Regions from separate parts of the Sporosarcina sp. P7 genome, predicted to be linked through region 2. Evidence: riboswitches for the same ligand, from Rfam matches in the RefSeq annotation. Region 2 holds a riboswitch; the other holds the start of a gene.
The links. Region 2 has a riboswitch for lysine ahead of dapA (4-hydroxy-tetrahydrodipicolinate synthase). Riboswitches for the same ligand answer to the same signal wherever they lie in the genome.
Positions count from the first base shown of each region.

Region 1: linked by a shared signal. The riboswitch ahead of CSV60_RS11095 (Na+/H+ antiporter NhaC family protein) and the one ahead of dapA (4-hydroxy-tetrahydrodipicolinate synthase) in region 2 are both predicted to bind lysine.

Region 1 is NZ_PDZF01000010.1:96,321-112,638, reverse strand. Features, by position in the region: gene CSV60_RS11130 (NAD(P)/FAD-dependent oxidoreductase) at 87-1,154, opposite strand; gene CSV60_RS11125 (YuzB family protein) at 1,293-1,529, shown strand; gene CSV60_RS11120 (TIGR01457 family HAD-type hydrolase) at 1,693-2,460, opposite strand; gene CSV60_RS11115 (DUF86 domain-containing protein) at 2,457-2,903, opposite strand; gene CSV60_RS11110 (YutD family protein) at 3,004-3,354, opposite strand; gene lipA (lipoyl synthase) at 3,373-4,338, opposite strand; gene CSV60_RS15775 (methionine/alanine import family NSS transporter small subunit) at 4,619-4,753, opposite strand; gene CSV60_RS11100 (sodium-dependent transporter) at 4,754-6,274, opposite strand; gene CSV60_RS11095 (Na+/H+ antiporter NhaC family protein) at 6,435-8,003, opposite strand; lysine riboswitch at 8,194-8,369, opposite strand; gene yunB (sporulation protein YunB) at 8,425-9,192, opposite strand; gene CSV60_RS11085 (bifunctional metallophosphatase/5'-nucleotidase) at 9,240-10,619, opposite strand; gene CSV60_RS11080 (sulfite exporter TauE/SafE family protein) at 10,625-11,449, opposite strand; gene CSV60_RS11075 (DUF72 domain-containing protein) at 11,449-12,309, opposite strand; gene CSV60_RS11070 (rhodanese-like domain-containing protein) at 12,484-12,837, opposite strand; gene CSV60_RS11065 (glutaredoxin family protein) at 13,002-13,238, opposite strand; gene CSV60_RS11060 (hypothetical protein) at 13,394-13,762, shown strand; gene CSV60_RS11055 (NAD(P)H-dependent flavin oxidoreductase) at 13,829-14,806, opposite strand; gene CSV60_RS11050 (MarR family winged helix-turn-helix transcriptional regulator) at 14,985-15,449, opposite strand; gene CSV60_RS11045 (PaaI family thioesterase) at 15,633-16,049, shown strand; gene sufB (Fe-S cluster assembly protein SufB) at 16,152-16,318, opposite strand, start outside.
Region 2 is NZ_PDZF01000017.1:11,610-27,927, forward strand. Features, by position in the region: gene CSV60_RS13900 (YARHG domain-containing protein) at 46-1,119, shown strand; gene CSV60_RS13910 (tetratricopeptide repeat protein) at 1,860-3,077, opposite strand; gene grpE (nucleotide exchange factor GrpE) at 3,162-3,752, opposite strand; lysine riboswitch at 4,040-4,217, shown strand; gene dapA (4-hydroxy-tetrahydrodipicolinate synthase) at 4,333-5,226, shown strand; gene CSV60_RS13925 (transposase) at 5,556-6,161, shown strand; gene CSV60_RS13930 (GntP family permease) at 6,375-7,658, opposite strand; gene CSV60_RS13935 (CoA-acylating methylmalonate-semialdehyde dehydrogenase) at 7,767-9,281, opposite strand; gene CSV60_RS13940 (NAD(P)-dependent oxidoreductase) at 9,315-10,223, opposite strand; gene CSV60_RS13945 (TetR/AcrR family transcriptional regulator) at 10,471-11,079, shown strand; gene adhP (alcohol dehydrogenase AdhP) at 11,308-12,321, shown strand; gene CSV60_RS13955 (hypothetical protein) at 12,539-12,769, shown strand; gene CSV60_RS13960 (SGNH/GDSL hydrolase family protein) at 12,953-14,329, shown strand; gene CSV60_RS13965 (excalibur calcium-binding domain-containing protein) at 14,509-14,769, opposite strand; gene CSV60_RS13970 (YARHG domain-containing protein) at 15,276-16,318, opposite strand, start outside.

The DNA.
Region 1 (16,318 bases), on a different contig from region 2:
GACCGCTTCTTTGTATGCAATGAACGATAGGCAATATCATAACTAAAAAAAGCCACTTCATGGAAGTGACTTGCAGATTGTTGAATTTACCCGTTATGCCATTTGTACATCCATAGCAAGCCAGATTTCATTAAACGGGCGATTCTTCCTGTAACGGTACGATCCGCTAAGTACGCAAATCCTTGCTTCTTCCCTAACGAACCCATGAAACCTTTTAGTTTCAGCTCCGGCATTTCAAGCATTAGCGGCTCACCTTTCCAAGTGGAGCGTAATACTTGAACGATTTGCTCGCCTTGAACTTCTGCCAACTGAGCGCTTGGTGCATGTGGAAGCGCAGCGATGTCCCCGACAACGTAAATGTTTCGGTAACTTGGAACTTGGTGGTATTGATTGAGTACGATACGGCCTGAACGGTCTTTCTGAATGACTAAATCGTCCACAACCTTGCCTGGCTTAATACCAGCTGTCCAAACGACTGCATCTACATCGATTGTATCTTCATGATTATAGAGAGTATGTTCGCCTACTTTGGTAATGTTCGAATTCGCTACGACTTCTACATCGTTTTGATCAAACCAACCTTTTACGAAGTTACTCAATCGTTCAGGGAAGTCACGTAAAATACGCGGGCTCCGATCGAATAATTTAATCTTCAAATCCGGACGACTCTCACGTAACTCACTCGCTAATTCGATACCGCTAAGTCCCGCACCTACGATTCCCACTGTTGCGCCATCGCCTAGTCCGAGTAACGTCTGATACGTCCGGCGGGATTTCCCAATCGTTTGGATACTCAGCGTATGTTCAGCTGCTCCAGGTACGTTGTGGTAATTATCTTCACTACCTAGTCCGATGACCAATTCGTCGTATGCAAGTGCTTGTCCGTCTGCCAACAACACTTCTTTTTCTTCTGGCTTGATTTCTTGAATCTCGCCTTCTACCACTTTCAATTGGTCATGAACAGGGATCGCGACGCGCACATCGGCATCCGACACAGTTCCCGCTGCCAATGCATAAAATTCTGTTTTCAAACTATGAAATAAGGTTCTGTCGACAAGTGTAATTTCAATATCGCTTGGTAAATCTTTATTTAGTAAACGCAATAAAATTCTCATGTTACCATAGCCGGCACCTAGTAAAAGTAATTTTCTCATAATGTCCTCCTTCTATGTCCATTTTCTCGTGCATCTCATTTGCTAGTATAACAGTATGTGACAACTTTCACAATATGTCATGTTCATTGACGCTTTTGTAAAAAAAGAGTACCATTTCTAGTAGGCGAGGTGAGAAAGATGAATCCCATCGTGGAGTTTTGTATGAGTAATTTGGCTAACGGTGCCTACCCTGTATTCGAAACGTTGGAACGGGACCCAAACATTGACGTACTCGAATACGGCTGTTTGAGCTATTGTACGAAATGTAGCGACACATTGTACGCGATTGTTAATGGTGAACTTGTCGAAGCGGATACAGCGGATGAATTGACGAAGCAAATTTATCAGTTCATTGAAGAAAATCCACTTTTTTAATAAAATACCGTCAACAGGATGTCTTCTAGCGATTATGCTTCTAGAGACATCCTTTTTTGCTATAGTCCACTATCATTGTCCACTATTCCCTAATAGCTCCCCTGTTAAACAAAAAAGCTATCGCAAGAAGCCTGTGTGTAACGACTTCTTCGATAGCTTCTTATTACTTCAGCCATTCCGCAAGCGAATTCAGCATATAAGTAGGTTGTTGCGCTTTCTTTAGCACATCTTCTCTACGCGTGACTCCTGTCGCGACATACGCTGTATCTATACCATAGCGAATACCCGCCATGATATCCGTATCGTAATTATCGCCGATCAGGATCATGTCTTCCTTCTCGTACATTCCTTGCTGCCGGATGAACTCCAGCATATGCGGCTCTGGTTTTCCAACAATGAGTGGCTTTGTATCAGTCGCCGCCTCCATCAACTTAAGGAAAGAACCGTTAGCTGGTACTAGTCCTTTTTCAGTCGGGAATTTAATATCTTGATTGGTGCCTAAGAAATGAGCACCGTTACGTATCGCCAGACAAGCATTCGCGAGTTTGTCGTATGTAACCTGACGATCGAGTCCCATTACCACCACATCTGGATTCGTTGTGGTGATCGTAATATTTTCGAGTTCCAATGCCTCACGCAATCCTTCTTCACCAATCATCATGACATTTGCACCGTCATAATGCTGTTTGCAATAACGAGCCAGTGTGGTGGCTGAATTCATGATGAAATCAGTTTCTGTACTCACACCAAAACTTGCTAGTTTCTTCTGTTGCGCAGTACGTGTCAAGGCAGCGTTATTCGTAATGAAATATGTTCCCCTACCCTCAGCTTGGCACGCCGCAACGAAATCTACCGCTTCTTGGATAGGTTCACTACCACGATACATCGTGCCATCCAAATCGAAACAATACGCTTTATATTGCCTCATCATTCTGTCGGAAGAAACGCCGAGACTGGACCTAATTCATTCGTTAAGTAGTCTCGAACTTGTCCTGGGAATTGTTGTAGTTCTTTAAGCGTCTCGCAAATGGATTGTACTACTTTATCCGCATCGACTTCCACGAATTGGCGGACAATCATTGGGCGTAATGAAATGAATGCCTTTAATGGAGTGGCTTGCTCGGATAGGATCACTTTTTCATCTTCAAGAATATCGATTATATCGTCGTAACTTCCAGGGTCACGCATGATGAATCCGTCGATCATAGAATTACCTACGTCAATGATTCCTTCAATCAAACCGTGTGCAATTCGCTCTAAAGCCAGCTTATTTACATCGCTTTGTAGCCAGTTCGTTTCCTTTTTGAAAATATCGATCAACTGCTCCATATACACTAATGTTTTATTGATTTGGTTTTGATCTACAAAATACATACTGTTCTTCCTCCTCATATATCTCATACTTCTATCTTACCATATTTATTGCGAAACGAATGAAGGCTCCGAGCTAATTTGCCCGAAGCTTTCATTTTTATTAGTCTATTTTTGAAGTAGATGGCGTTTCAGAAAGTACTTCGTCCACCGCTTCCACTTCCGTTAGTTCCGCTTTTATTTTTCCAATCTTTTTCAAGATAAAATAAGCACAACCGAAATTACAGTATTCATAAATATAATCTTGGACAGTACTAATTTTCGTTTCATATGTGGATTTGGAATTACGGTCATCAAAAAAGCCTTTTAATCGTAATTGACCATATCCCCAGTCACCCAAGATAAAGTCATACTTTAACAGTACTTCGCTAAAGCGTTCGTTCAAGGCTTCTTCATCGAACCCATCGCGAAACTCTTCTGCAATTTCATATTGCATATTCTCTACAATAACCATTCTCTGCTTCACTTCCATTTAACTGCTCGCTTGTCCTTCAAGTTTCAGCAGTTCGTCACCTTGGCGCTGTTTTTCTCTGGCCGAAGCATTAACTTGCTCGTCTGCGTGGTAACTTGAACGCACAAGCGGCCCCGCCTCACAATGAGAAAATCCTTTAGTCATTGCGATTTTCCGCAACTCACCAAACTCGTCAGGCGAATAGTATTTTACGACTTTAGCGTGTTTTTTTGTTGGTTGCAAGTATTGACCAATTGTCATGATATCTACGTTGTGTGCACGCAGATCATCCATTGTCTCAATAATTTCTTCCATTGTTTCTCCGAGTCCTACCATTAGTGAAGACTTTGTCGGGATCTCGGGATACATGTTTTTGGCACGTTGAAGTAATTCAAGTGAACGATCATATGTTGCACGCGCACGAATTCTCGGTGTTAAACGACGTACTGTTTCAATATTATGATTGAGGATATCTGGTTTTGCATCCATCAAACGTTGCAAGTTCTCTATGTCTCCACCCATATCCGATGGCAATACTTCAATAGACGTAAATGGGTTCTTCCTGCGTATCGCACGAATGGTTTCCGCGAAAATCGCAGAGCCTCCATCTTTTAGATCATCGCGTGCTACGGCAGTGACAACGGCATGTTTTAAATTCATCAATTCAACTGATTCCGCTACGCGTTCCGGTTCAGCGGTGTCAAGTTCATTAGGTAAACCTGTTTTAACTGCACAGAAACGACATGCCCGTGTACACACAGCCCCTAAGATCATAAAGGTAGCTGTACGTCGCTCTCCCCAACACTCATGAATGTTCGGACAACGCGCTTCTTCACATACGGTATTCAAGTTTTTTTCGCGCATTAATTTCTTTAAACCTGTATAGTTCTCATTGGTGTTCAGCTTAATTTTCAGCCAATCCGGCTTTCTAACATGCTCAGATTTTCTTCCTGTTTCAGGTTTGCATGACAACGCTACCGACTCCATTCTGTTGATAGATTCTTCTCATGTCAATGTAACATAAATTCAGATAACCTTCAATTATAGATGACACACATTGCAAGCAATAAGGTAAGCGAGTAGAAATTTGGAATAGGATGACTGATTTTGGATTTCCGCTGTTGTGGTGGATGATTTCTAATACGCGTGGCTTTGACCCCTTACATTACTTAAGCATCCTCCTGCAGCGTCGATCAACGGTGCACCCGCCAACTTACAACAAAAAACACCTGCAACCATATTTCCGGTTACAGGTGTCCATCGTTTACTATTCGATTTTGAATTTCTTTCGAAACTTACTGAGGATCGTAGCGTAAAAGATGCTAATAAATAGACCGCCCCAGATGATTGTCACACCAAGTAGCATCATGAGAATTGCAGAGCCGCTCATTCCTGTATCCATTTATAGCCCCCCTTTATCTTCTTCATAATCTGTTGTAATTCGTGTGTTGTCTTTCCACTTTAATGACGTGAAAACGATCGACATCACAAATGCGCCAATTGCTACCGGCCAGCCAATCGTCCATAAGAACGATGTAGGGTATCCTTCATAGTTTTCTGCGATGTTATCTTTGATGAGGAAGAATAACATCGTACCCAATACTACTGGTGTGATGAATGATAATGATACTTTCCACCACCAGCCAAGACGAATATCTGATACTGCGTTAGCATGCTGTTCGAACAGACCAAGTTTTCTGAACACCCAAGCCAGTAAGACCACTTCAATTAGACCGATGACTGCGATACCAAATTGGTTGATAAAGTAATCCGCTACGTCTAAGAAGTATAAACCACCGTTCGTTGCATACAGCAGGGAGATGACGGCTGATAATCCGACACCGATCGTCACCGAACGACGTCTTGAAATATTGAATTTATCTGCCATACCTGCGATGTACGTTTCACAAATCGAGATGAGTGAGGTGATCCCGGCAAGTGTCAGCGACAGGAAGAAGAATGCACCGAACAGGCCATTTAATCCTGGCATTTGATTAATAATTTCAGGGAATACGACGAACGCAAGCCCTACACCTGCCGTGGCTACGTCTGCTACGTCTACTCCTTGATTCGTTGCCATGAATCCTAGTACCGCGAATACTCCGATACCTGCCAGTAACTCGACAGAAGAGTTTGCAAAACCTGTAATAAAGGCGTTATTTGTAATATCGGATTTCTTTGGTAAATAACTAGAATACGTGATCATAATGGCAAATGCGATCGATAAACTGAAGAAGATATGTCCATACGCTGCAACCCATACACGAGGGTTCAGTAACTTATCGACATCTGGTTTAAAGAACGCATCCAGTCCAACCATAGCTCCATCAAGTGTGATGGCACGGATGACGACAAATAAGAAGAGTAAGAAAAGAACAGGAATAAATATCCGATTCGCCAATTCAATCCCTTTCTTGACACCACCCATTAGGATGATGTAACAAATCACCCAGACAAGTAGTAAGGGTAATACTACACCTCCAACGAGTCCTCCGACTTCTCCAGGTTTATCCGCTAAACTCAGAACATCTCCGAAGAAGAATGCTTCTGGATCCTTCCCCCACGATAAACTAAATGAGTAGACGGTATATTTCATAGCCCATGCAATGATTACGGCATAATAGGTAGAAATAACGAAGGATACAAAGATCCCCCACCAGCCTAGAAACTCGGCTTTTTTTCCATTCAATCGGAAGAATGAAAGGGGGGCTGATCCACGATATTTATGTCCAATCGTGAATTCCAAAATCAGGATCGGAATACCTGCTGTTAAAAGGGCAAATAAGTACGGGATAAAAAATGCGCCGCCGCCATTTTCATAGGCGACATAAGGAAAGCGCCAAATGTTTCCGAGTCCTACAGCCGAACCCACTGCAGCCAGTATAAAACCAGCTCTCGTTCCCCACTGTGAACGATTTTCCATACAACTTCACCTCTTTTTTGTTATTTTACAAAACTTTTACCATTTGATTTATTCTGACAACTCTAGTTCTGTATATTTAGTATAAACAGCCTAATTAGAGATGTCAAAACAAATTTAGACTAAGAATGAAGTAATTATCACTCTTAGTCTAAATGGTAAACTATGCTATTTGTTCTGGGTGTTTCTTACCTTTGGCACTCAAATACGCGAATAATACTATTAGAGTAATAATAACAGCTGCTAAACCGATCCACACAGAACCCGTCAGCCCGAGCACAACATACCCGATTGCTGCTACAGCAGCTGCGACAAGCGCGTAAGGTAATTGTGTGGACACGTGATCCATATGGTTACAACCTGCTCCAGTAGAAGAAAGAATAGTCGTATCGGAAATCGGTGAACAGTGATCTCCAAATACTGCGCCAGCAAGTACTGCCGCCAATGCCGGTAATAATAATTCAGGTGCTGCATTGACCATAATGGTACCCGCAATTGGCATTAAGATACCGAAAGAACCCCATGAGGTACCTGTCGAGAATGCCATTAATCCCGCTAATATAAAGATCAAAACCGGAAGGAACGTGACTGGAATATTTAATTGCTCTACCATGGTAGATAGGAATAGACCTGTATCTAAGGAAGCGATTAGCTCAGTCAATCCCCAAGCGAAAATTAAGATGAGAATGGCAGGCATCATCGCTTTCACTCCGCTAATCAATGCACGCCACATCCATGATACACTTGCTGTTTCGTTCTTTTTCATTTGCAGAATATATAACAACATAGCTAGCAAAGTAGCCGTAACACCACCAATTACCAAAGAGAACGGTACATCAGTGTTTTCAAATATTGCCCAGATATCGAAAACGCCCGCTTCTTTATAGCCAGTAACAATCATCATGCCGAGCGTTACCACAATCAACGTCACGATCGGTGCAACCAAATCGCGAACTTTGCCGTGCGTATGCTCAGGGAATTCTTCCTTTAGCTGACCTGGAATTTCTTTACCTTGATCATAAAGTTCGCCTTCATTCATGGCACGGTCTTCATGTTTCTTCATTTCAAAGAAGTCATTATTCGTCCAAGCAAAGAAGAAGACCATGGACAATGTCGCAATGACATAGAAGTTCATCGGCGCCATCAAAATAAATGCCGTTAATGGCGAATAGCTCACCGCTGCTGTCGTACCTAAAATAAGTGCAAGTTGTCCAATCAAGAATGCGCCCCAACTCGAGATGGGTGACACGACACAAATAGGTGCTGACGTTGAGTCAATGAAGTATGCCAATTTCGCACGAGAGATTTTGTGCTGATCTGTAATGGGTCTTGCAATCTGTCCAACTGCCAAGGCATTGAAGTAGTCATCTACAAAAATTGCAATCCCTAGCCCCATCGTCAACAGCTTCGCGCCACGTTTTGTACGGATGCGTTTAACTGCCCAGCGTGCAAATGCGGCGCTCCCTCCGGATAAACTGACGAATGCCGTAATGACACCTAGTAATAATAGAAATAACATAATAAATATATTATATGTATTGAGCCCGCCATCCCAAAACGAAACTGTCATGGCCCTCCATACACCTTTTAATGTCTCAAACGGAGCAAAGTTCGCTAAAAGTAAAGCCGCTGTAACAATTCCCGCTCCTAATGATAATAATACTCTCCTCGTCGCCAACACCATCACGATGGCGATAATAGGAGGCAAAATAGAGACCCATGTTCCGATCATTGTAATTCCCCTCTTTCTAGTTGCTAGATGATATCGAAATGCAGAAGATCTATCGAAGAGTGGAAAGCAAATACTATCCTGTAATTCCTTAATTTACCGATAAAAAAGCCAACCCCACAGGCAATAGCATACGTGTAGGAGTCGGCCAGTCAATTGATCAAGCAATACATTCATAAATCGCAGTACAATTGGCAACTGTAGCTCTCCATACATTTATCGCTGTATGACAGTGTCATTCCTCTTTGAAATGACCCCAACTTGAGAAGTTGACCCTTCTCAAACTTCGGCATTGTCTCCTTTCGCTCGCGGTCATAGATGTCACTCTCTCGCCAGGTACTTATAAACAATGCAGCCTCTACGTAAGTCTCGATATTCTTCTGTTCTTAGTGTAGCAATAATTGACTTTGTTCACAATAGCCTTTTACTCCGTCTTCTCTAGCGGAACTTCGATTTGTGCTGGCGTTTGCTCTCCTTTTGAATAAATTTGTGGTACCTTTCCTCTGATCAAGCCAATTGCAATCGGTATTTTCTGCTCCACTACACTTCTGCTAGTTGCTAGCGGAACGATAATCTGCACATTGACTTGCAACATCAGATACACTTCCACATAGGCATTATTAATACCAAATTCACGAATATCGGTTTCTACTGTTGCATGTACATCTCCAATGACGTGGAAGCGGATTGGGATTTTCGGCCCCAAGTTACCGAGCAACGGGATATTCGCTGCTTGCCCAATCGGAACGAAAAATACAATACCTTGTTCTTTTTCCATACGATCAGGATTGTACTCGAGATCTCCGAGTGGCGGTAGCATATCGAGATCTCCGCCTTCTGCACGCTCCAGATGATTTTCAACAAGCTGATGAATTTCTGACATGACCTGGCTGATAATTTCAGCGTTAAACTTCGTTGTCACCGTATCTGTTGTATCATCGGGAACATTTTCTATAATTTCATTGACATCGTAAACACTGGTGGATCGATTGTTTATCGCTTGACTGATCACGTAACTGGCTATTTTCTGCGTTTGCACTTCGGCATATTGTGTATAGATTGGCGTTAGCTGTTTATTGACCGTATAGAAAAATATCGCCACTCCCACCATGATGGTTGGGATGACAAAGCGCAGAATAGTTTTTCCATAGTTAAACTTCTTTGGTCGTTTTTGATTCGTATAAAACCGCATGAAAACGCCTCCTACTTCACATTATGCGAAATAGGAGGCGGACATAACTAACGCTCATTGAAATATTTCCTTCCATACCAACCGAGGATATCGCGAAGCATTTCCGGCATGATATATTCTTTCTTCGCTTCTTTTAATATCGGATAGAAAAAGCCAAACGTGAACATATCAAGTGTTGCCAACGTGTACATTTTACCGGGTTCTACCAAACGGTTGCCTGCAAATAATTGTCCGTCCGTGTTACGGTATAAGTGTTCATGTATCATACTACCCATCAGCGTCCCACGAAATCCTAAACCTTTTATCGGAAGTTCCGTCCACTTCGGATCAAGTGATTGCTCATAGACTGTCAGCAAATCCATGCCATCTAAATGAATTAGGCAAGGATTGATAGGGTGTGGCAATAAAGAGTGCAAATCCCCTTTTGTCACCCAGCCTTTATCTAAACTACCAAGGAAAATACCCGCGTTGAAAAGCGCACAGTCGGCATCAAGATACGTAAGTAACGCGCGACCAAACAGCGAGGATAATGGACTGTCTCCTGTAAGACGCTGTGATAATGGAGATGGATTATAAAACACGGGCACTTCTAGTGTCTCTTCCCCTTTAGCAAATAAGCTATTCACCTGTTCCATATCCTCTTCTGACATTTCCATCATCTGTGTTGGAAAAACCTCTGCTTTCATATGAACGACTTGACCTGTCATACGGTCTATATCGATCTGGACGTGACCGACATACTGACCGAATTTTTCCGCAGCCGCAAGTAGCGTGTCGTCAATCCATTCACCATTTTGTAATAAATGGTGTGTGTGCGCTCCTAAAATCACATCGATCTCCGGGCATTGCACAGCTAAAATACGATCTTCATTGATTCCTAAATGTGAGAGACACACGATGACATCGCATTGAGGACGCAAGTTGCGGGCCATTTCCCGCAACGCCGCGTGCGGTTCGCTTACGCACCAGCCTAGTTGTTCATAAAAATCATAGTATGGCGCTGTGGCACCGATGACACCGACGCGCACACCTTCCGTGGTCTCCAATATTGTGGACGTCTTCGCCCAGTATGGTAGCTTACCACCCTGTTCAGTCAAGTTGCAGAGCACTACATCAAAGTGCGCATCTTCATATAATCTATTTAACGCTTCCTTTGACATGGTGATTCCTTCATTATTGCCAATCGTTACCGCGTCGTATCCTGCTTTGTTTAATAATTCAATATTCCCTTTCCCTTCTGTTCCTTCGGTAAACGGATGAGACCGATCAATATGGTCTCCAATATCAAATAGAAAACAATGCTCCCCATTCTCTTCAGCTTGTTGCTTCCGCTTAGTAAGAAAGTGATGAATTTGCGGCCAATTCTCGAAATGACTATGGACGTCATTCGTATGATAAATATGGATCGTTGCTACCGTCTCCTTCATATGTGTCAACCCCAAATCCCCTCATAGATGGAACGAAGTCCAAAGACGAGTAAAATGATGCGTATGACTAAAACCAATGTATCTGATTTCATTTTGCTGTTTAAATAGGCGCCGAGCATGCCACCAAAATAGGCGCCCGGCACGACAGGTATCGTATACAGCCATGGCACATGACCGAGTGAAATATGAGATACCGAGTTAACGATTGCTGATAAAAACACCATAAGCATAGATGTCGCAACAGCGACGTGTGGCGGGAACAAGAATAGTAAAATCATTGCCGGCACAATCATCGTACCGCCACCTATTCCGAATAAGCCCGACGTAAATCCAATGAACAATGCCAATAAGATGGCAAACCAAATTGGGTAGCCATAGATATGTGTTTTACCTTGCGGATCAGTAAACTTAATCTTTTTTCCATTGTCTACAAACCATCTAATCGGTTTCAAATATTTTCTCGTTAATAACAGTGTAGATAAAATGATGAGCAATATGCCAAAATATAAATTAAATGAGGACAAACTTACGCTTTTATTGACTAGCGCTCCAAGAATGATACCCGGTATACTCGCGGCGAAAAATAACCATGCACTGCGATAATCAATCGTCTTTACTTTCATATAAGACAGTGTCGATCCAAGTCCATTCGCAATCATCATGATGACCGATAAGCCCACTACACTTTGCGGTGTAATATCAGGAATCATTCCTAAATTTAATCCGACAAACAATGTGACAGGAACCAAGATGGTTCCTCCACCGAGGCCCGCAATCGAACCGATAATACCGGATGCTAAACCTATTAACGCGAGTACTACAAATTCCATCAGTGATCCCCCTCAAATAAATTCAGTTGCTTGGTGAGAGGCTGACCGTATTCTATGTTAAGTAATCGTGCAAATTGTTTGGCGTTCTTCGCTGCATGCTGGCCGGAGTTATTATTAAAGATGACAAATACGTCTTCAGTCTGCTTCTGAAGATGTTTCACGATGTCACGCATACTCTCTAACTCTTTTTCATTATAATCATAAAGATAGCGGACTTTACGCCATGCTTTACTATCTCCCGTAGTATTTACCCACCCTTTATCATTGCGACCGTGAAGACGTAACAAAACTTTCGGATCCGTTGCAACTGGGACTAGCGGCACACTTCCGTCCCCTACTTGCGGCTCATCACAAACGACATGGATGATGTTCAAGTCTTTCAGAAAGTCGAGTGTTTTCTCTCGATAAGCTGGAGAATACCACGTTTGATTGCGAAACTCTACAGCGATTGGCAACGGCTGTAATTGTTCATGCACATAGCGAATGCGATCCACATTTTCCTTCTTACAATCGAACCAAGGTGGAAACTGTACCAGTACCATCGCAAGCTTCCCCGCTTCAACAAATGACGTCAGGGACAGCTTAAACAGCGAGAACATCTCCTCTTCAGATTCATATGGTAACTTTCCACGCTGATGACCTGTAATACCCTGATACGCCTTCACGACAAATTGAAAATTAGCGGGCGTTTCCTCTGTCCATTTATCCATAACTTTTTTCGATTGTATAGCATAAAACGTCGAATCCAGCTCAACGATTGGAAAGTGTTTACTATAATCTAGTAGTTTTTTATTCGCGACTGTATTCTCATTGTATAGACTTGGATGGTCTCCCCACCCTGTCAGACCAACATGTATCATGGAAAGCCCTCCTCTTATGATCTTTAGCTTAGTGTATCATATCTCATGTATTTTCGGAAAAATCATACTTCCTGATTTGGTAGTATGATTTTCTATAATTCGCCTAGTCAACCGATTTTATTTTCACGCAAAAAAGCGTCCCGAGATAGGATCTCCGAGACACTTCTTTAATAATTAATCTTGCCACGCGCTCATTCCCCCGCGTACATTCGTTACATTCACGAATCCCGCTTTTTTCAGTTGGCTTGCTGCATTGGCACTGCGCATGCCGCTTTGACAGATGACGATGACTTCTTGATCTTTCTTCAATGTTCCCATCTGTTTTGAAAGCAAATTCAAAGGAATATTTTTAAATTTCTTTATATGGCGTCCTGAATATTCAGCTGGTGTCCGCACATCGATACATTGGACGTTTTGATCGTTCACTCTATCTTTTAATTGTGCAGTCGAGATTGAACGCACACCTTTTGCAGGCTTCATACGCCAAACTACGAAGCCGACGAGGAGTGCTATGATGATCCATTCCATAATTAATGCCTCCTATTAGTGAGTCCATTCGATGATGACGAGAATGACTCCCATCACCGCAAATGCTATATGGCCAATACAAAAGCGCGGAAATACGTTCTTTTCCATTTCTTGGGCCGATTGGATTGTGCAGTTTCGATTGAACAAAAAACGTTTATATTTATTCATGCGTCTAGTGCAGCGTGAATACTTGCTGGATCAAAGCCGATAATCCATTTTCCATTCAACTGTGTTTGTGGAACGCCCATCTGTCCGGTTAGTTCCACCAGACGCTCTCCTTCTGCAGGATTTGTAGAGACATTGATTGTCTCATAAGGCACATGGATTTCATCCAGATAATTCGTCATCATCGTACAATAAGGACAAGTAGATGATACATATACGGTTGCTTTTTCAGACATGTAAAAAACTCCTTTTCATTTGTATGTACATCCATTGTATACCCCATTAGGTATGTAATCAATCTATTGATTCGTATATATGATGGGATCTTTCTTTAGTGCAAAGCATGCTAGTATATAGAGGTAACCAAATGAATAAGAAAGGATGGAGGAACATGAGCGACGTACTTTTACAACAAATTTTAAGTGAAATGAAAGGCATTAAAACTGACATCTCTGGGATTAAGTCAGATGTTAGTACACTTAAATCAGACGTTAGTGCACTAAAATTACATGTCGAAGTTCTAAATACAGACATGTCAGAAGTGAAAAAAGAACAGCAATTGACAAATAAACGGTTGTCTTCTATTGAAACTAAACAGGATACAATTTACATCAACTATGTTTCTTTAACTGAAATACAATCTAAAACCCTCTCCTTACTCGAACAACTCCAAACAGATGTAGAATTCACCTATCAAAAGACCGCAATGAATGATTTAAAAATTAACCGTATTGAAACAAACTCCACTCACAAACACTAAGCAGGCAAATAAAAAACAAGCGTGTCTGGATGGACATACTTGTTTTTATCATGATTCTTTTCTTTATTATGTGCTCGCCGTGTTCACTTTATCTCCTACCAACTTATCCTTTGCCTCTTGGTACTGCTGTGCTAATTGTGCGACGTACTCTTTCGTAGGTTGAACTTTATCGATGATGCCAATTCCTTGACCACAGCCCCAAATATCTTTCCAAGCTTTTTGACCTGCATCACCACCGAAATTCATTTTACTTGGATCACTTTCCGGTAAGTTATCAGGATCTAAACCCGAAGCTCTGATGGACGTAGCTAAATAATTCCCGTGTACTCCTGTGAAGTAATTACTGTATACGATATCATCCGAAGTGGCGTCTATGATGGCTTGTTTATACTCTTCAATGGCTCTCGCTTCTTCAGTAGCGATGAATGGCGATCCGATATAGGCAAAGTCGGCCCCCATGGCTTCGGCTGCCAATACGCTTCTGCCGGTTGCGATAGATCCACCAAGTGCCAGTGGTCCATCAAACCATTCCCGGATTTCTTGAATGAGTGCGAACGGGCTTTTCGGACCCGCGTGCCCTCCCGCTCCTGCAGCCACCGCAATTAAACCATCTGCACCTTTTTCAATTGCTTTCTTCGCGAACGTATTATTGATCACATCATGCAATACAATTCCGCCGTAACTGTGTGCAGCCTCATAGACATCTTCTCTGGCGCCTAGCGATGTAATAATGATCGGAACTTTATACTTTACACACAGCTCCATATCTTCTTGCAATCTTTCATTGGATCGGTGGACGATTTGGTTGATCGCAAATGGCGCGGCTGGTTTATTGGGATTTTTCGCATTATAGTCGGCTAATTCTTCTGTAATCTCGATCAACCACTCTTCCAATTGTGCAACGGGCCTTGCATTTAGAGAAGGCATAGAACCGATTACTCCTGCTTTGCATTGCTCAATCACAGTCTTAGGATTACTAATAATGAACATCGGGGCTGCGATCACTGGAAGACTCATACTCTTTTTCCATTCTACTAAACTCATTAGAAACACTCTCCTTTTATCGTAAGCGCTTTCAAAACGTATAAATGTATTCCTGTAACGAACATACACTAAGACGTTTCAAAAACTTTACATTTTCGATACATGTATATACATGTATTTTACTGGATTTTTTCGAGTTGTCAATCAATTTATGAATGGAGATTCATTTTTATGTTACTTAACTTTTGAATTCATCAATCACTTTCTGTAATGCCTTCAACTTCTTCAGTAAGTCCATGTATTCTGCTTTGCCAATAGATCCTTCAATTTGTTCCTGTACTTGTGTCCAAAGCGGTGTAGCCTCATTTAATTTGTCGTACCCTAATTCTGTGATCGTGACCACTTTGGTTCGCGTGTCCTGTTTCGCTCTCTTGATCTGTACATATCCGGAATCATTTAGAATGTTCAAGTTACGCGTAACGGTCGTTTGATCCAGCAACATCATCTCACCTAATTTACTAATCGAAATATCCGGCGATGTATAAATATTGCCGAGCATATAATATTGGGTGATTTTTAATCCAGTACGTTTCAAGAGATGATTGTATAGTTGTGTAAGTGATCCGGATACCGTACGGAGATTCGCACTGGCACACACGTCAATAATATAATTTGCTTGCTCTTGATCCAATTTTTTTCTCATGATGTCCACTCTTTCCTTAAAATGATAATCGTACTGTTACAGCCGCTTCGACAATTCATTCTATTGTACATGTACGGGCACAAATTTTAAAGCTGGATTTCCCGCTACACTTAGTAGTATGCTTCTATTACATGTATATACATGTAATAGAAGCATATCAGTGAAATGGAGGTAGAGAAAAGGATGAAAGAACTTAATTTATTGGATAGTATTGATCTGGAACAGACATTGATAGGTGCTTTAGGAATTACCTTTACACAACTCGATCCTGACAAAGTCGTCTGTGAAATGCCGGTTGGACCGAAAACTGTTCAGCCTATGGGGTTGTTACATGGAGGCGCTTCAGTAGCACTCGCTGAAACTGCGGCTAGCATTGCAGCCGCTTTAAACCTAAATCCCGAGACGCATTATCCAGTAGGACTAGAAATCAATGCGAATCATATACGAGGTAAAAAAGATGGAGTAGTCACCGCTACTGCCGTTCCATTCCATAAAGGGCGCACATCGATGGTCTGGGATATCCAAATCACGGATGAGGTAGGTAAATTAATAAGTGTTTCGAGATGCACGATTGCGGTTGTGGAGAAAAAAGTTCGCTAAATACAAAAAACGTGCCGACCATCCGAATTGAATCGGCATGAAATCGGCACGTTGCTTTATTCAACTGTTAGGAATATCGCATAAACGCTGGTATTTCAACGCTTATCCAATACTACCTTCCATCTCGAACTTGATCAAACGGTTCATCTCTACCGCATATTCCATCGGTAGTTCTTTTGTAAATGGTTCGATGAAGCCCATAACGATCATTTCTGTTGCTTCCAATTCAGGAATACCGCGGCTCATCAAATAGAAGAGCTGCTCTTCAG
Region 2 (16,318 bases):
TCGCATTCAAAAGATAGAACCATAGCATGAAGTAGGAGAATTCACATGAAAAAATGTCCGATATGTAATGAACTGAATAGAAACCAGCAAGAGTACTGTACAAACTGCAAAACGTTTCTCGTATCACGCAATTTGAATAAAAAACGGTCGTTACTGAAAATCCCATTGTATCCGATTGTATTACTAGTTATTGTGCTAGTCGCGATTTCGAGCTATTACGCTATGGAAACGAAATACGGTCGAAAGGCAACAACAGAGCACTTCATTTCAGCGCTGATCGAGCAAGATCAAGACACATTGCATGAAATGATTATGCCGAAAGATAGTCGTATTTCGATTAACGCAGAAAGTATTCAAGCATTGCTTACGTTGGTTGAGAAAAATCCTTCCATCGTTCAAGTAATAGAAACCAATTTAAAAGCAAAGACCGACAACGGTATGTTCTCTATGCATGTAACAGGAAAGCGATTCGGCCTCTTCCCCCACTATACAATTAATCCGGCGGGCTATATTCTCAAAGTGAAATCTATCGGGGAGGAAACCGTACTATCGATCCACGATACAGAGATAGGCTATATTAAAAAAAGTAATGAACAAGCGGAATTTGGCCCGTATATGGCAGGGATTTATCCCATCAAAATGACGACAACTTTACAGGACGAAAGCGTACGTGAAGAAATTCAAGCGAACGTATTCGGCGCAAAGCAATCGGTTCATCTCGCTTTTGATTCCATCAAAGAATTGGCCATCGAAACCAACGTGGAAACTGACAATGATTTGCCAGTTGTACAAAACGACGTCGTGAAGGAAGAACCTGTCGAAACGGTTATTGTCAAAGAAGTAATTAAAGAAGTGCCTGCTAGCGGTTCAAATGATCATTTCATCATCTCGTACAGCGGTGACGTGTTCCTCGACAAATCCGATCTAAAAGGACTGTCAAAAGAGGAATTGCGTCTAGCCCGCAATGAAATCTATGCGCGGCACGGCTATGTATTCAAATCAAAAGAACTGCAAAACTACTTTGGCTCACAGTCTTGGTACGAACCGAATCCGTCTTTTGACGGAAAGATGACCAAGTGGGAGAAACATAATATTGAATTGATTCAATCACTGGAATAACAGAAGGAGCAATCCGCGAAGTCAGTTGACTTCGCGGATTGCTCCTGTTTTTTTGTGGTTTGGGTGGGTTGGCGCGGTGGGGACGTACAATAGCGCGGTCTGCTCTGACTTTAGCGCGGTGCGGACGCGCAATGGCGCGGTCTGCCCTGGCTTTAGCGCGGTGGGGACGCACAATGGCGCGGTACACCCTGACTTTAGCGCGGTGCGGACGCGCAATGGCGCGGTCTGCACTGACTTTAGCGCGGTGTGAACACGCAATGGCGCGGTCCACCCTGATTTTAGCGCGGTGCAGGCACGCAATAGCGCGGTCCACCCCAACATTAGCGCGGTGTGAACACGCAATAGCGCGGTCCGCCCTGACTTTAGCGCGGTGTGGGCGCACAATTGCGCGGTGTGGGCGCACAATTGCGCGGTCTGCCCTAACTTTAGCGCGATGCGGACACACAATAGCGCGGTCTGCCCTAACTTTGGCGCGATACGGGCACGCAATGGCGCGGTCCGCCCTGACTTTAGCGCGGTGTGGGCGCACAATTGCGCGGTCCGCCCTAGCTTTAGCGCCGTATTCACACACAATAGCGCGGTCCGCCCTGACTTTGGCGCGGTGAGGACGCACAATTGCGCGGTCCGCCCCAACTTTAGCGCGGTGTGAACACACAATAGCGCGGTCCACCCCAACTTTAGCGCTGTGCCGACACACAATAGCGCGGCACTCACACTCAATCCCCTAACCCAAAACCAACTCAGCTAGCTGCCTCGTCTTCCTCTCCACTCTCACCATCCACTACCAACTTCTTCATAGCCCTCGCTTCATAAGTCACCCAATCTTCATTCGACTTATGAATCAATTCATCTAGAATCGACACAGCTTGAGTCTCTTTGCCAAGCTGCCACAAAGCGCGGCTTTCTTGAAGACGGATGCCTTCTCGATAAGGTGATTCCTGATAATTCACATCTTTTTCTTGACGGAAAGCCTTCGCGATCTCCACTACATCTTCATATTTCTGCTCGCGCAAATAACTCGAAGCGAGGAAGTACGAGGCATCATCGGTGAAGTAATCACTTTCTTCCGTACGCACAGCATATTCCAAATACACAACTGCTGCTGGAAAGTCTTCTTTTAAAAATTGCCTGTAGCCTTCATTATAGTACGTTTTCGCCGCTTCATTTGAAACGAATTCAAGCGTGGCTTCCTTTTTAGGTTTTGTGACTACCTTTTCAACCGGCTTGTCTTTCTTCGGCACAGTCTCTGAAATAACAGGCTTTTTCGCCGGTGCTGGAGTTGGCGACTCCGTAGCGGTTTCAGGTTGTGCTAGAAGATTGGCTAGTAGCCAGACGACGGATACCAAGAGGACAGTCGCAACACTAGCAAGGAATACTACCGCCTCTTTTTTCAGCTTGCGCTTTCGCTTAGGCTTTGGAACCGGGCGTGGGATATCTGGACGCGGAGGTTCTGCCGCCACGACACGTTTAATTGTCGAATCATCGAGCGCATACAAAGGTAACCCCGCCGTATAGCGAGATAATGTGCCGCTTTCATAACGTGCCAACAAGATCGTTTTCATACGATATAATTCAATCGGGATGGGCAATTTTCCTGCTAGTTGCATCGCGTGATCTATGATATGTAATGCTTTTTCGCCAAATCCTAGCTGAATTTCCGATACTGCATCGTTATATTTAGCGATGATCTGCGTGTACGTATCCCAATTGTCGGTAATCGTTTGTTGTAACTTGACGGCATGTAGCTCATCGCTATCTAGTTCCTTCAAGTAGGCCAATGCCACATGCAAATTTCCGACCTTGCTCTCAAGCAATGCTTTATGCCACAGAATCTGCTTGCGGCTCACATTTAGCTTTTCCAGTTCACGTATCGTATCAAGCGCTAATGTATAACGTTTCTGTCGTATTTCTTGTTGCATTTGTTGAACTAACATGGGAACGTTAGTGAATGAACTCATTGAATCACCTCCACCTACTAAACGGGCTTGCGTAGTGACTCACCCATTGATCAATTGTTATGCTCGTCATACACGTTCCCCCTTTTACGAAACCGTTTTCACTAGTGCATCTTGAATGACTTGACCTTCGATTGAAAAGGCTCTGCGGAATACAGCCGCCACTTTAAAACGCTCAATCCCTTGCGCTTCTTCTTCGGGGATTGTGCCAACCGCTTCCATATAGCTTTCATCGAAATACTCATCGTACACCGGCAGCTCTGTTATGCCGATTTCTTCCAGTAATAAATGCGCTTGATCCAACACTGCATCCAACTGTGCGATCAAATCGACCGATTCGGGATCAACCGTTTGACGTACATCTTCAAATAAACTAAAGATCTGCACTGCACGTTTAGCCATTTGAACACGGTCTTCCTGTGCTTCATCTTGCAAACGCGTGATTGCCTCGTCTACGGGCAAAACGGCTTGATTGCTCTCAAACAATTCTTCTAGAGAGCGGAAACTCGTCGAGGTAAATTGCTGAAATTGCTTTAAATCTTCTTGCGTGACAGGCTTCTCGATAGGATCTACTTCGAAATCATCAATCGTAATTTTCTCCAACTGTAATAATTCTTTGTCTAGTATACGCTGTAACTCTTCCGGCCTGTTATTCGCGGACTCATGTATAGTACTCATCGAATTCCCCTTTTCAGAAAACATATGTAATGCATAAATCAAGCAAGAAAAGCCCAGTTTACTCTTAGGCTATTATACTGATAAGATAGCACTTTTTGGTGGCTAACACAATACTGGGCGATGAATTGTCGAAGGAATGAGGCGACTTCCGTACACTTGTAGACGCATTGTTGCACGAAGTGTCATTGATAGACAAAACAATCATCTAAAAAACTAAAGGTTGCTATTTCTTCAGATACCAAGTACAGTAGGGGTAATTAAACTTTCACTTATTTCGATAATTCGGAAATAAGGATAGAGGCGCAAAAACCATTAGTACGCAATTAGAGGATCATGAGGTCCTGTGAAGATTGTGGAAAGGGGAATTTGCCGAAGCGGCGAGACTCTCATGACCTCCAAGCTGATTCTGGACTGAACAAGTGCAGGATTGTCATATGGGAAACTGTATGGTGGGCTATCTCGTGCAAAGAAATAATTCATTATTTCAACGCAACAGCGAGCCCTCGTTGTTGCTTTTTGCGTTCAATTATATCGCCCCCACCTCTATGTTTTTTAATAAAATGATAGGATGTGGAGAATAATGAATTTCGGATCAATTATGACAGCGATGGTAACTCCGTTTGATGAAAGAGGAGACATCGATTACCCAGCAACAAAAACCTTAATCAATCACTTACTAGCCAATGGAACAGACGCACTAGTTGTCGCAGGTACGACAGGAGAATCCCCTACTCTTACCGCACAAGAGAAAGTGGATCTATTCAAATTCACCGTGCAAACAGTTGCAGGACGTGCCCCGGTTATTGCAGGTACAGGAACGAACAGCACAAGAGAATCCATTGATTTGACGATCCAAGCAGAAGAAGCTGGCGTCGACGGAATCATGCTCGTCGTCCCGTACTATAATAAGCCTTGTCAAGAAGGGTTGTACCAACACTTCAAGACGGTTGCCCAAACGACTACATTACCGATCATGCTTTACAACATCCCGGGACGTAGCGCTGTGAACATGTTGCCGGAAACGATTATCCGATTGGCTAACAACGTATCGAATATTACTTCTGTCAAAGAAGCGAGTGGGGATCTAGAAGCCGTTGCGGCGATTATCGAACATACCGGAGATGACTTCTTTGTCTACACAGGTGATGACGCGTCTACACTTCCTGTACTAGCTATTGGTGGCACAGGCATCGTGTCGGTTTCTGCCCATATTATAGGAAATGAAATGGCGGAAATGGTGCGCCACTTTAAAACTGGCAATACAAAGCAAGCCGCTACCATCTACCGTGGCCTATTGCCGATCATGCAAGCAATGTTTGCTGCACCGAACCCTTCCCCAACGAAAGCTGCGTTGAACTTGATGGGCGTACCGGTTGGTGGCGTTCGTTTGCCTATGATTGCATTGCCTGACGAACAGGTAGAATCATTGAAAGACCTTCTAGCGCTTCGAAACCAAACTGCAATCGGTCTTTGATTGATATAGAGAAACTACATTAAGCTGTTGCGAGACGACTATGTCATTTGGTCGTCTTGCAGCAGCTTTTTGGGTACCAGGTCCCCACACAACTTTCGCACAATTTGGGGATGGTACCAGGTCCCCACAAAATTCTCACACAATTCAAATTCAAAAAATATAGAAATTGAAATCATCTACTGTAATAGCGGCAAAGATTCAATTCTTCAAACTTAAAATAGGACTCGTATGCACTTTCTGTTTTCCAAAATTCAATAATGCCCTTTTGACCAAAATGAAACTTCTCCTCTATACTCAATAGATTCACAAACAAATAGGAGGAGAGATCAATGGCAAGACGTAAACGGAATTGGCGGCCAAGTGTATACTACCATGTCGTTATGCGCGGCAACAACAGACAGAATATCTACTCTACCGAAGAGGATATGCTACATCTGATGCGCTGCATAGGCCATGCATCGATCGATTATCATTTTACTGTTGTTGCATTCTGTATCATGACAAATCATTATCACATTCTAATTCAATCTGAAGACAACCTATCCAAAATCATGCGGCATATCAATCGGAAATACAGCGATTATTACTCTAAACGTTACGACTATGTTGGACAGCTTTATCAAGGTCGATATTATTCTAAGGAAGTAAAATCTACTTATGCAATGCTGGCCGTAAGCCGCTATATTCACCGAAATCCGATTGCAACAAAAACACCTATGGTTAAACATTTGGGTGAATACCCATTCAGTACATTCCCCTACTACCATTCTTCTACTCCGTCACCTTATCCTTATCTAGATATATCAAAACTTCCACACTTCCTACCTCCACCATTCGAGAAAACCACAGAAGCCTACGTTACCTATTGTTTGATGGGAACAGAAGAGCTATTAAACATCTACACTAGTCAGGACATTCTAGAAGTGCCTACGTAACTCTATCAACAAAAATTCTGATACAACAGCATTTAAAAAGACTTCTAACCCATTGGTCAAGAAGTCTTTTTGGCAATAATTAAACAATTGTCTGAATAGTTCCTGAATTGTGTGGGGACCTGGTACGCCCCCCATGGTGCATAATTGTCTGAATAGTTCTCAAATTGTGTGGGGACCTGGTACGCTCTCAAGGACCTGGTACACCCCCACAAATCAATAAATCCCCATAATCCCAAGCGCAATCGCCGGGATCAATGACAACATCGGGAAGACAATCGCAATGACACCCATCTCTCTATACGATTCCTTATGCGTCATGCCTGTCACAATCAATATTGTCAAAATTGCTCCGTTGTGGGGAAGGGAATCCAATCCCCCTGAAGCAATAGATGCAATGCGGTGAAAGGCTTCAGGTGCTGGACCCGTAGTGGTCGCAACCTCATAGTAATGCGAGCCTAGCGCTTCTAATGTAATCCCCAAACCTCCAGAAGCCGACCCCGTCGCTCCAGCCAAAACATTTACCGCAATAGCTTCAGAGATTAACGGATTCGCATTGATCCCTAAAATTGCGTCGCTTAACTTTTCAAAGCCTGGAACCGATCGGACGATTGTCCCAAATCCTACTGCAGCACTCGTGTTGATCATCGCCATGACCGAATCGCTGGCGCCACTGTTGATTGCTTTTGTGAAGCCTTTGAATTCTCTAATAGAAATGAGCAAAATGAGAATAATTCCCGTTGTTAACGCTATGACAATATCCCACTTTAAAAAGTTCAATGTACTAATGACAGCCAGTAAAGGTAGTAATGAAAGAATGATATGTGGATACTTCGTGCGTGGTTTTGCATTCAAATCCTCTTTACGTTCTTCGAAGACTTCCCCTGCTTCCCTTAACACGTGTACTCTATGATTCAAATACACGATCGAGCAGATAATCATGAATGCGGATGAAACAAGTCCAATAATCGGAGCGGCTGCCGCTGTCGTATGAAAGTACTGTGTCGGAATTAGATTTTGGATTTGCGGCGTACCCGGTAGTGCCGTCATGGCGAATGTCATCATCCCCGCCACAATCGTTCCTGGAAGAAGACGTCTGCTTATATTCGCTTCACGAAACATATTAAGTGCCAATGGATAGACCGCGAACACGACAACGAACACACTCACGCCACCGTAAGCTAAAACACTTGCTGCCACTATGACCCCAATGACGGCACGCTCTTTACCAAAAACGCGGGATATTCCGATAGCTACTGAGTGGGCCATTCCACTATACTCCATCAACTTCCCGAAAATCGCCCCTAGCAAAAATACCGGAAACCATTGCTTAGCAAAGTTTACGAAACCTGTCATATAAGTGTCTGTATAGGCGTCAAGCAAATTCAATCCACCGAACAACGCAACGATTCCTGCACAAATAGGTGCAATCCAAATGATCGACCAACCTCTATATGCTAATACCATCAGTAACACTAAGCCTATAAATATCCCTAGCATACTACCCCTCCTCCAACTGGCAATGTACGACGTAAAGTGAAACTGCTTTAGTATAGAAAAATAGCAGGATCGGAGTTAACTAGTCACTACGATCCTGCTTATGGTTAATCAGCTACTTGGGAAATCGAAATCGGTTTGGCTTTCTTCATTGTAGGCAGTGTCGAACCATCTCTCGGACACCGTTTTCGTTTTCGTGAAGAAACGAACCGTATCAGGACCGAACATTTGCCCTTCTCCAAATCTAGAGCGTTTCCACCCACCGAAGTTATGGTAGCCAACCGGAATCGGAATTGGCACATTCACTCCGACCATTCCCACTTCAATTTGATCGGTAAACGTTCGTGCGGCATTACCACTGTCAGTAAAGATTGTCACGCCGTTTCCGTACTCATGTTCATTGATCAAATCGATTGCTTCTTCGAGCGTATCCACTCTCACTACAATGCGTGCAGGGCCGAACACTTCTTCTTTATAGACATTCATATCTGTCGTCACATGATCGAGCAATGTCGGCGCTAAGTAATAGCCATCTTCATTCGCCACGTTAGGGTTTCGTCCGTCCGCTACGAGAACGGCTCCTTCTTCTACCGCCAAATCAATGGAATTTACAACGCTCGCTTTTGCTTCTGCACTGATCAATGGGCCGAAGTCTGCTTCATTGTCATCGAACTTTCCGACTTTCAGCTCGTTTACTTTTTCTGCAAGCTTTGCAACGAACGCGTCAGCTGTTTTCTCCCCGACAGGAATGGCAGTAGAGATTGCCATACATCTTTGTGATGCGGCACCGTATGCTGCGCCGAGGAATGAATTCACCGCTGTATCAATATCTGCATCCGGCATGATGACCATATTATTCTTTCCGCCACCAAATGCCTGTACACGCTTATGATGTTTCGTTCCTTTTTCATAAACCGCTTCGGCTACTCTCGTCGAACCGACAAAACTCACAGCCTTTACGTCTTCGTTCGTAAGCAATGCATCCACAGCTTCTTTATCGCCATTGACCACATTCCAAACACCCGCTGGTAATCCTGCTTTTGACCAAAGCTCTGACAGAATCAATGCAGAATGAGGAACTTTTTCTGAAGGTTTCAGAATCATAGCGTTCCCTACCGCTACTGCCATCGTACTCATCGCAACCGGTACCATGACTGGGAAGTTAAATGGTGAAATACATGTCACGACACCTAAAGGCTTATGCATCGAATAGGAGTTGATCTCGCCTCCCACATCCACGGAATGCTCACCTTTTAATAGGTGTGGAGCGCCAAGCGCAAAATCCACCGACTCAATCCCGCGTGTGATTTCACCTGTTGCATCGGAGAGCGTTTTTCCGTTCTCTTCACCTATCGCATAGGCTAGTCTATCTGTGTTTTCTAGAAGTAACGCACGGAACTTATGAAGGACTTCCATTCGTTTGCCAACCGAAACCTTCGACCAATGAGTAAACCCTTCTTTCGCTAGCTTCACCACTTCATTCACTTCTTCTGTGGATGCGAGTGGTACTTGTGCAATCTTCTCTCCAGTAGACGGATTAAATACATCTCCAAACCGTCCGCTTTTACCTTCTACTTCTTCTCCATTAATAAAATGAGTTAATGTCTGTACGTCTGTTTTTTGCATAGGTCCATTCCTCCCAATTTATAGTAAATTTTCTTATACGTTTTGCTTTTGCTTATTCAACTTATCTTGGATCATCAAATACGAAGAAGACATATCTTCATGCGCATGCCCCTTTTCTACTTCCGCTTCATAATACTCAATAAGTTGCGACGCAATCGGTAGCTCCCCGTCCAGAGAATCCGATACGTGTTTCGCAAGCTTCAAATCTTTTAATAGTAATGAAGTCGTGAATGCACCTTTCGTATACTCATCCTGTGAAATATACGTCTTGTAGTTCCGTGTAAGAATGGTACTGGCGCCCGAGCTGACATTGACGATGTCATAGACGATGTCCTGATCCACACCCGCGAGCCTCGCAAGTGAAAGCGCTTCCGCAACGGCTTGATTATGGATACCGGCCATCATATTATTGATGAGCTTCACAATAGTACCCACACCCGGATCGTTCCCTACATGGAAGACGTTCGACCCAATAGCCTCTAAATAAGGCAGTATCGATTCAAACGTATCTTTTTCACCCCCGACCATGATCGATAACGAAGCGTTCTCCGCTCCACTGACACTACCGCTAACCGGAGCGCCTAGATATTCAAGACCCTGTTTCAGCGCCTCTTGCTCAATCTTTCTGTTCAGTTCAGGTGAAATCGTACTCAAATCCACTAATACCAATGGCTTGGTACTTTTATGAACAATTCCGTCCTCCCCTAAATACACACTTTCCGCAATAGCAGGAGTAGGTAAACTAGTGAAAACCAGATCTACTTCTTCTAGCAGCGAAGCAGTCGTCATCCCTACATGCCCACCCAGTTCTGCAAATCGTTTTTCGGATTCCTTATTGATATCCAAAGCAAATATCGTGTAGCCATGCCTCAATAAATTCTTCGCCATCGGAAAACCCATATTCCCGAGACCGATAAACCCAATCTTTTTTCCGTTCGCCATACATACTCCCCCTTTTTTGATCGCTCATAAAATGAAAGCGTTGTCATTTATCATGAAAATTAAAAACCAAACTACCAAGCTTTGAACCAATGAAAATAGGAACGTATTTATTTCACATACCGTAGTCACATACTATGGTCACTCAATAATAAATAGTATTGTCTAAATAGTCAACTAATTTATTTAATTTTATGAAATATGCTATCATGGTACAGAGTGAACAAGCATCGTAGAGGAGGAATCGAGTATGACAGAACTTACTTCTAGACAGATAAAAGCGCTAGAAACTAAACAAAACCTCCTTGAAAAAGGCTTGGAGCTTTTCCATGAGAAAGGTTTTGATAACGTAACCGTTGAGAGCATTGCGAAAGCATGTAGTGTCTCAAAGGGAGCATTCTATGTCCACTATAGTTCGAAATATGATATTTTCTTGGAGAAATTTAAAGACATTGATGAATTCTATTTATCCTTTATCCCGAGCATTCCAACGGATATAAGCGCTTCAGAAAAAATCCTTCTTTTTTATAAAGGGCAAATGACGTATTTACGAGACGTATTGGGAAAAGACTTTGTCCATACCATTTACACAAGCGCACTAGCCTTAACAATGAATGAGGATCACTATTTAACTAATCAAAATCGACAACTTTACCAAATCATTCATTCGTATGTGGAAGAAGGAATCGAGCGTAAGGAATTTAAACAAGAGTTCTCGGCTGATTATATATCGATGCTCATCACACGTTGCATGCGTGGGACAATTTATGATTGGATTATTTTTAGAAAACGATTGGATCCTGTCGTAGAAATTCACCATATGACTTCTATTGTTTTGGATGGGTTGAAGGTTAAATAGTGTACTAACCCCTACCGGTCATACGATGTAGTTCTCTGATGATATAAAACACCTTCTTCCCTTTTGAAAGAAAGAAGGTGTTTTGCATACTGTAGTATTTTTCACGTAACGTGTACTAATCTGTAATCCTCCCACGTATAGATAGTCCGTAAGAGAAAAAGGGAGGAATCATTCATGAAACCAGCAATTCAAAACAGTAACGCAAGAGGGACTACAAAACAGACCACAATGAAAGCAGCGATCGTTAAAGAATTCCAGACAAAGTTGCAGATTGAAGACACACAAAAACCAACACCTGGCGCGGGTCAGGCATTAGTCAAACTAGAGGCATGCGGCGTCTGTCATACAGACTTACACGCAATCAACGGTGACTGGCCTGTCAAACCGAAACTTCCTCTCATTCCAGGTCATGAAGGCGTAGGAATTGTTGAAGCTATTGGACCGAACGTCACGGCTGTAAAAGTCGGAGATCGTGTCGGGATACCTTGGCTCTACTCTGCATGCGGTGAATGTGATTATTGTCTACAAGGGAAAGAAACTTTGTGCCACAATCAAGAAAACGGTGGCTATTCAGTGGACGGTGGATACGCGGAGTATTGCCTCGCAGCAGCGGATTATGTCGCGAAAATTCCAGAAAACCTTAGTTCTGTTGAAGCTGCACCTATCCTCTGCGCAGGTGTGACAACATATAAAGCGTTGAAAGTATCCGGTGCAAAACCAGGAGACTGGGTCGCGATTTACGGCATCGGCGGATTGGGCCACGTAGCGCTCCAGTATGCGAAAGCTATGGGATTCAATGTAGTGGCAGTAGATATTGCGGATGAAAAGTTAGAGCTTGCGAAGAAACTCGGCGCTGACATTACAGTGAACGGCAAAAAGGAAGATCCTGCCGAAGCGATCCAAAAACAAATCGGCGGCGTACAGGCGGCTATTAGCGTAGCCGTTGCCCAAGTACCTTTCGAGCAAGCGTATCGTTCCGTCAAACGTGGCGGCACATTGGTCGCTGTCGGCTTGCCACATGAAGATTTACCTATCCCTATTTTCAATACGGTATTAAACGGAATCACAGTAAAAGGTTCCATCGTAGGCACACGAATCGACATGAAAGAAGCGCTTGATTTTGCAGCGCGCGGAAAAGTGAAAGCACAGATTGAAACGGCTCCCCTTTCTGATGTAAATGCCATTCTTGAAAAGATGGAAAAAGGTCAGATCAATGGCCGTATTGTGTTGACGTTTGATTGAATGTAAGTAAATTCGGCACCACATAATTGCATATCGAGAGCATCACAACGAGGCTTCCCGTCAGTTAATCGATGGGAAGCCTCGTTTTTTATAAATGATGTGGTTGGTCGAATCGCACGTTCTATATATAAACATTCTTTTATTATCGCAAACTGAGTGTATTGCATTACATCGCCTTGCTGAACGCGACATATAGTACAGCAAGGAGGTGAAATATATGTCGAAATGTGCAAAACTAAGCAATGAATGGCTTTTCTTCTTCGGGATTTTAGCCGGATATGCTTTGCTCGGTTTATTTTTAATCGTTCCGGGCTTATTGGCAACTCTCGCTGGAAGCTTATTGTTGTTTGCTCTTGCTGTGATTTTGGTGATCACTATCGTCTTGTTCGCCTTGGCGATCATATTCAAAGGCCTTTCCAGGCTGTTTCATATTCGTAAACACAAATAAGAGAACAACCGTCACTTTAGTAGTGGCGGTTGTTTATACATAGACAATAAAATGAATTGGTACCGGTTTCGAATTTTGCAGACTTTTCAGTATTCATGCTATAGTATTCTAGTACGGAAAAGTCAGAAAACTTTTTCGTGCACACAATGCATCACAATTCTTACTATCAGACAGGGGGATTCAATGAAAATCAAATCATGGGCAGCACTACTTTTTGCATTCTTTTTAAGTGTGGCGGTTGCTACAACAGGATTCGCGGCACAACCGGCCGAAGGGTATGACCCGGAAGACGGCATCTATGTAAAAGCGGAAAGTGAGTACTATTATAAAGGACGCTACTCTAACGGGCGTGTCTTTCCCGAATATCTGGCAAAGGCATTGACCGGAGAGTATGACAACTTGACAAACTATGCAGTTGGCGGTGCTTTTTCAGGCGTCCTATTTGGAACAGAAGGCAGCGAAGATGAACGTTCCAACTATTCCACTTTCCTAAAAGGCTGGAGCGCTGACCAGCAAGTGAAGACGTTTCTCGCGGAACATAACGGGAAAATCGATCCAGACGCTCTGTATATCATCAGCGTAGGTGGAAATGATGGCTATGCAGTAGAAGATCTTGGCGTAGATCGCACCGCAGAACATGCCAGCGACTATTCCTTGAAAATGGTGCAAAATCTACTAGAAGGCGGTGCGAAATACATACTGCTACCTAACCGCTATGAAGATGACCGCAAAGAGTTGACCGATTTTGAAGACATAAGAAATCAACAAACCGTCCAAAAAATCAATGACTATCTAGCGTCAGATTCTACGCCAGACGATGTCCATGTTCTATATGGACATAATCAGCAACTCAAGGAAAACATCGACGAACAAGGTTTCGAAAAATTCGGCTACAAAAGTATGGGCTTCTATTTAATTTCTGACTGGGTCCCAGCATATGGCTACGCAGTGGCTTCTGAAGATAATAGCGATGTGTTCCCGACTACAAAAGAAGAGGAAAAATACGGCGGCTATGGTCTCTACTCTACCGATAGCAAATACTACACGCCTGAAACTGCAGGATTTGAGCCAAATGATTTTTACTTGTATGACGAATATCACGTAAGCAACAAAACGCACCGCCACATGGCAGCCTATCTATTAAATACAGATATAGAAACCGAAGACGGCCAGTTCAAAAATATATACAACGGAGAACCGAACCCATTTGCCGAAGCCATTGCAGATGAGACGATCCCGTCCGACTATTCAACGATCTATACATTCGGCGACAGCAGTATTGATTCCGGTCGTGGTCTCAGCATAACGACGGAACTTGTAAACAATCGCGACAAACAAACTACAAGTGAAAAAACACAACAGCCAAGCTCGTTAGACTATACTGTAAAACGAGGCGACAATCTGTGGATGATCGTCAAAACGCACTATCCTAACAAGCAGACGAACACAGAAATTTCACGGCAAGTTCAAGCGGTATACTCTGCAAACAAAAATCAAATTACACATCCCGATTTGATTTATCCGGACCAAAACTTCCTTCTTCCGGCTGCCAACGACTAATGAATCGGCCGTGATAATTTGGTAACTAGTATAAAACACAAAAAGGTTTTCTGATCCTATCCATGATCGGAAAACCTTTTATTTATATAGAGACCAGTATCACTTCCACATGACACGATAGACGATTCACATGGGATTATGTGGTGAACTGTTACCTTCTTTGAAACATCGCTACTGCTTTATCTCTCACAAGCAATCCCGTCTTTATCTCGATCAAGTTTTGTGTGTGAGTTATATATACTAGCCGCGACAGTAGGCTTCAGTTTAGTCTTACCACCTTTATTTTTCACACTAGCATTCTTTGCAACGCCGCCAGGATATGCTTTATTCAACTCCGTACAATTCTTAAACTTCGCTGCTGCCGCTTCGGTTGATTGGACCGGCAGTAAAACAATACTGCACGCTAGTAGTGCCGGTACAACTTTCTTCGTAAATTTCATCATAATCTCTTCTCCCCTTTGTCCCACTCTCATTTTTACAACTTGTACTGATACATCGCCAGTGACAGTTATACTCTTTCAATAAGACGCTAGCAATATACCATCACTCTCATTAAGACTCACAACTAAACAGATTCCTTTTAACAAATCTTTATTCGAAACTCTCACCGGTATTCTTTTTTCTTTTATTTTACAGTAAGAAATATTTTTTACTAGTCTATTTTAACTATCGGATAGATTATTAATACTTTTCAGAATAAAGGGTAATAAAATGATAATATCTCAGACTGTTCTCATCATAGAGTGTGAATATACTAGTTATTGGAGACTGCATGGCGTGGAACTTGGTACCTCTTTACCACTCAATAATCAGTAATAGACAACTCCGACTTAAACAGATTATTTTTGTGACCACGCAGAAAGATAAAAAATTTTTGTAAAAAAGCCTTCCAAATTGTTTTTGCGATTGGAAAGCTTTACTCACTAACTATATTTCATTGTATAATTCATTCCAATGATTGTATTAAAGTGACATTATGTTGTTCGATATCAGTTAGTTCGGAATGGTATGAGGGATCTGGCTTGTACCATGTCTGGGAATTGAAATATTTCTGCAAGTCTTCAGATTTGAAAATATAACCATGTCTCGCGTAAATTTCATTTCGTGCTATCCGCAAATCTGACTTCGAAAAGCCATAGAGCTGTGTTTCCACCAGTTTGCTATGTTGACTATCTGCTAGAATGAAATAGTCGTAGGCGTCCTGAGAATCCACAGGCAACTCCTCATCTTGGAGATCTAAAAATACCTGATCGTCAGATATATTATCCTCTTGCCATTCATAATTCCCCTTATTATCTCCCCAGTCATTCAGAATATAAATAAGTGGAACTATTCCGACGGCTAACAGCCCAACAAATAGAACTATTTTCTTCTTCCTTTTCACTTTAGGGTTTGACCTAACTTTCAACTTTTTTAAATGATCTTCGCGTACATGTGCACTGACATTCGCTACAGTCTTTTTAGGTTTCACTTTAGATGTGATGGGTAATTTGTTTTCCATTGGACTTTTCTTCATTTCATTATCTAGGACCAAAATGTCAATTAACCGGTCAAAACTCTCTCCTGAAAAGTAGTCTGATACCCTACTTCGATTGAACTTTCTAGATTTCATCATCCACCTATAGAATCCACTCGACTCTCCAGCATAAAAAAAGTGTTTAGCTAGAAACTTATTCTTCCATTCTTCTTCCCACTCAAGAACTTCAGCACGACGTAAAAACTGTTCTTTGGAGATTCCGTTAAATAGGACACTAGATGAAATTAACTGATGAGGATCTTGTTTGATTGAATTGGAAAGATGTGATGAAAGTGTGCTTTTTAGTTCACTACGATAATTTTCGGCTTGCTTACGCGGATTCTGCAGACCACTTTTAGTTAATATATTCCCATTTGGAAAAAATCGTTCTATAAATCTTTCATTCCACGTTTTTACTTCCAAAAACATAAAGCCGATATTTTCATCTATAACTAGGATATCCGCTTCATAGT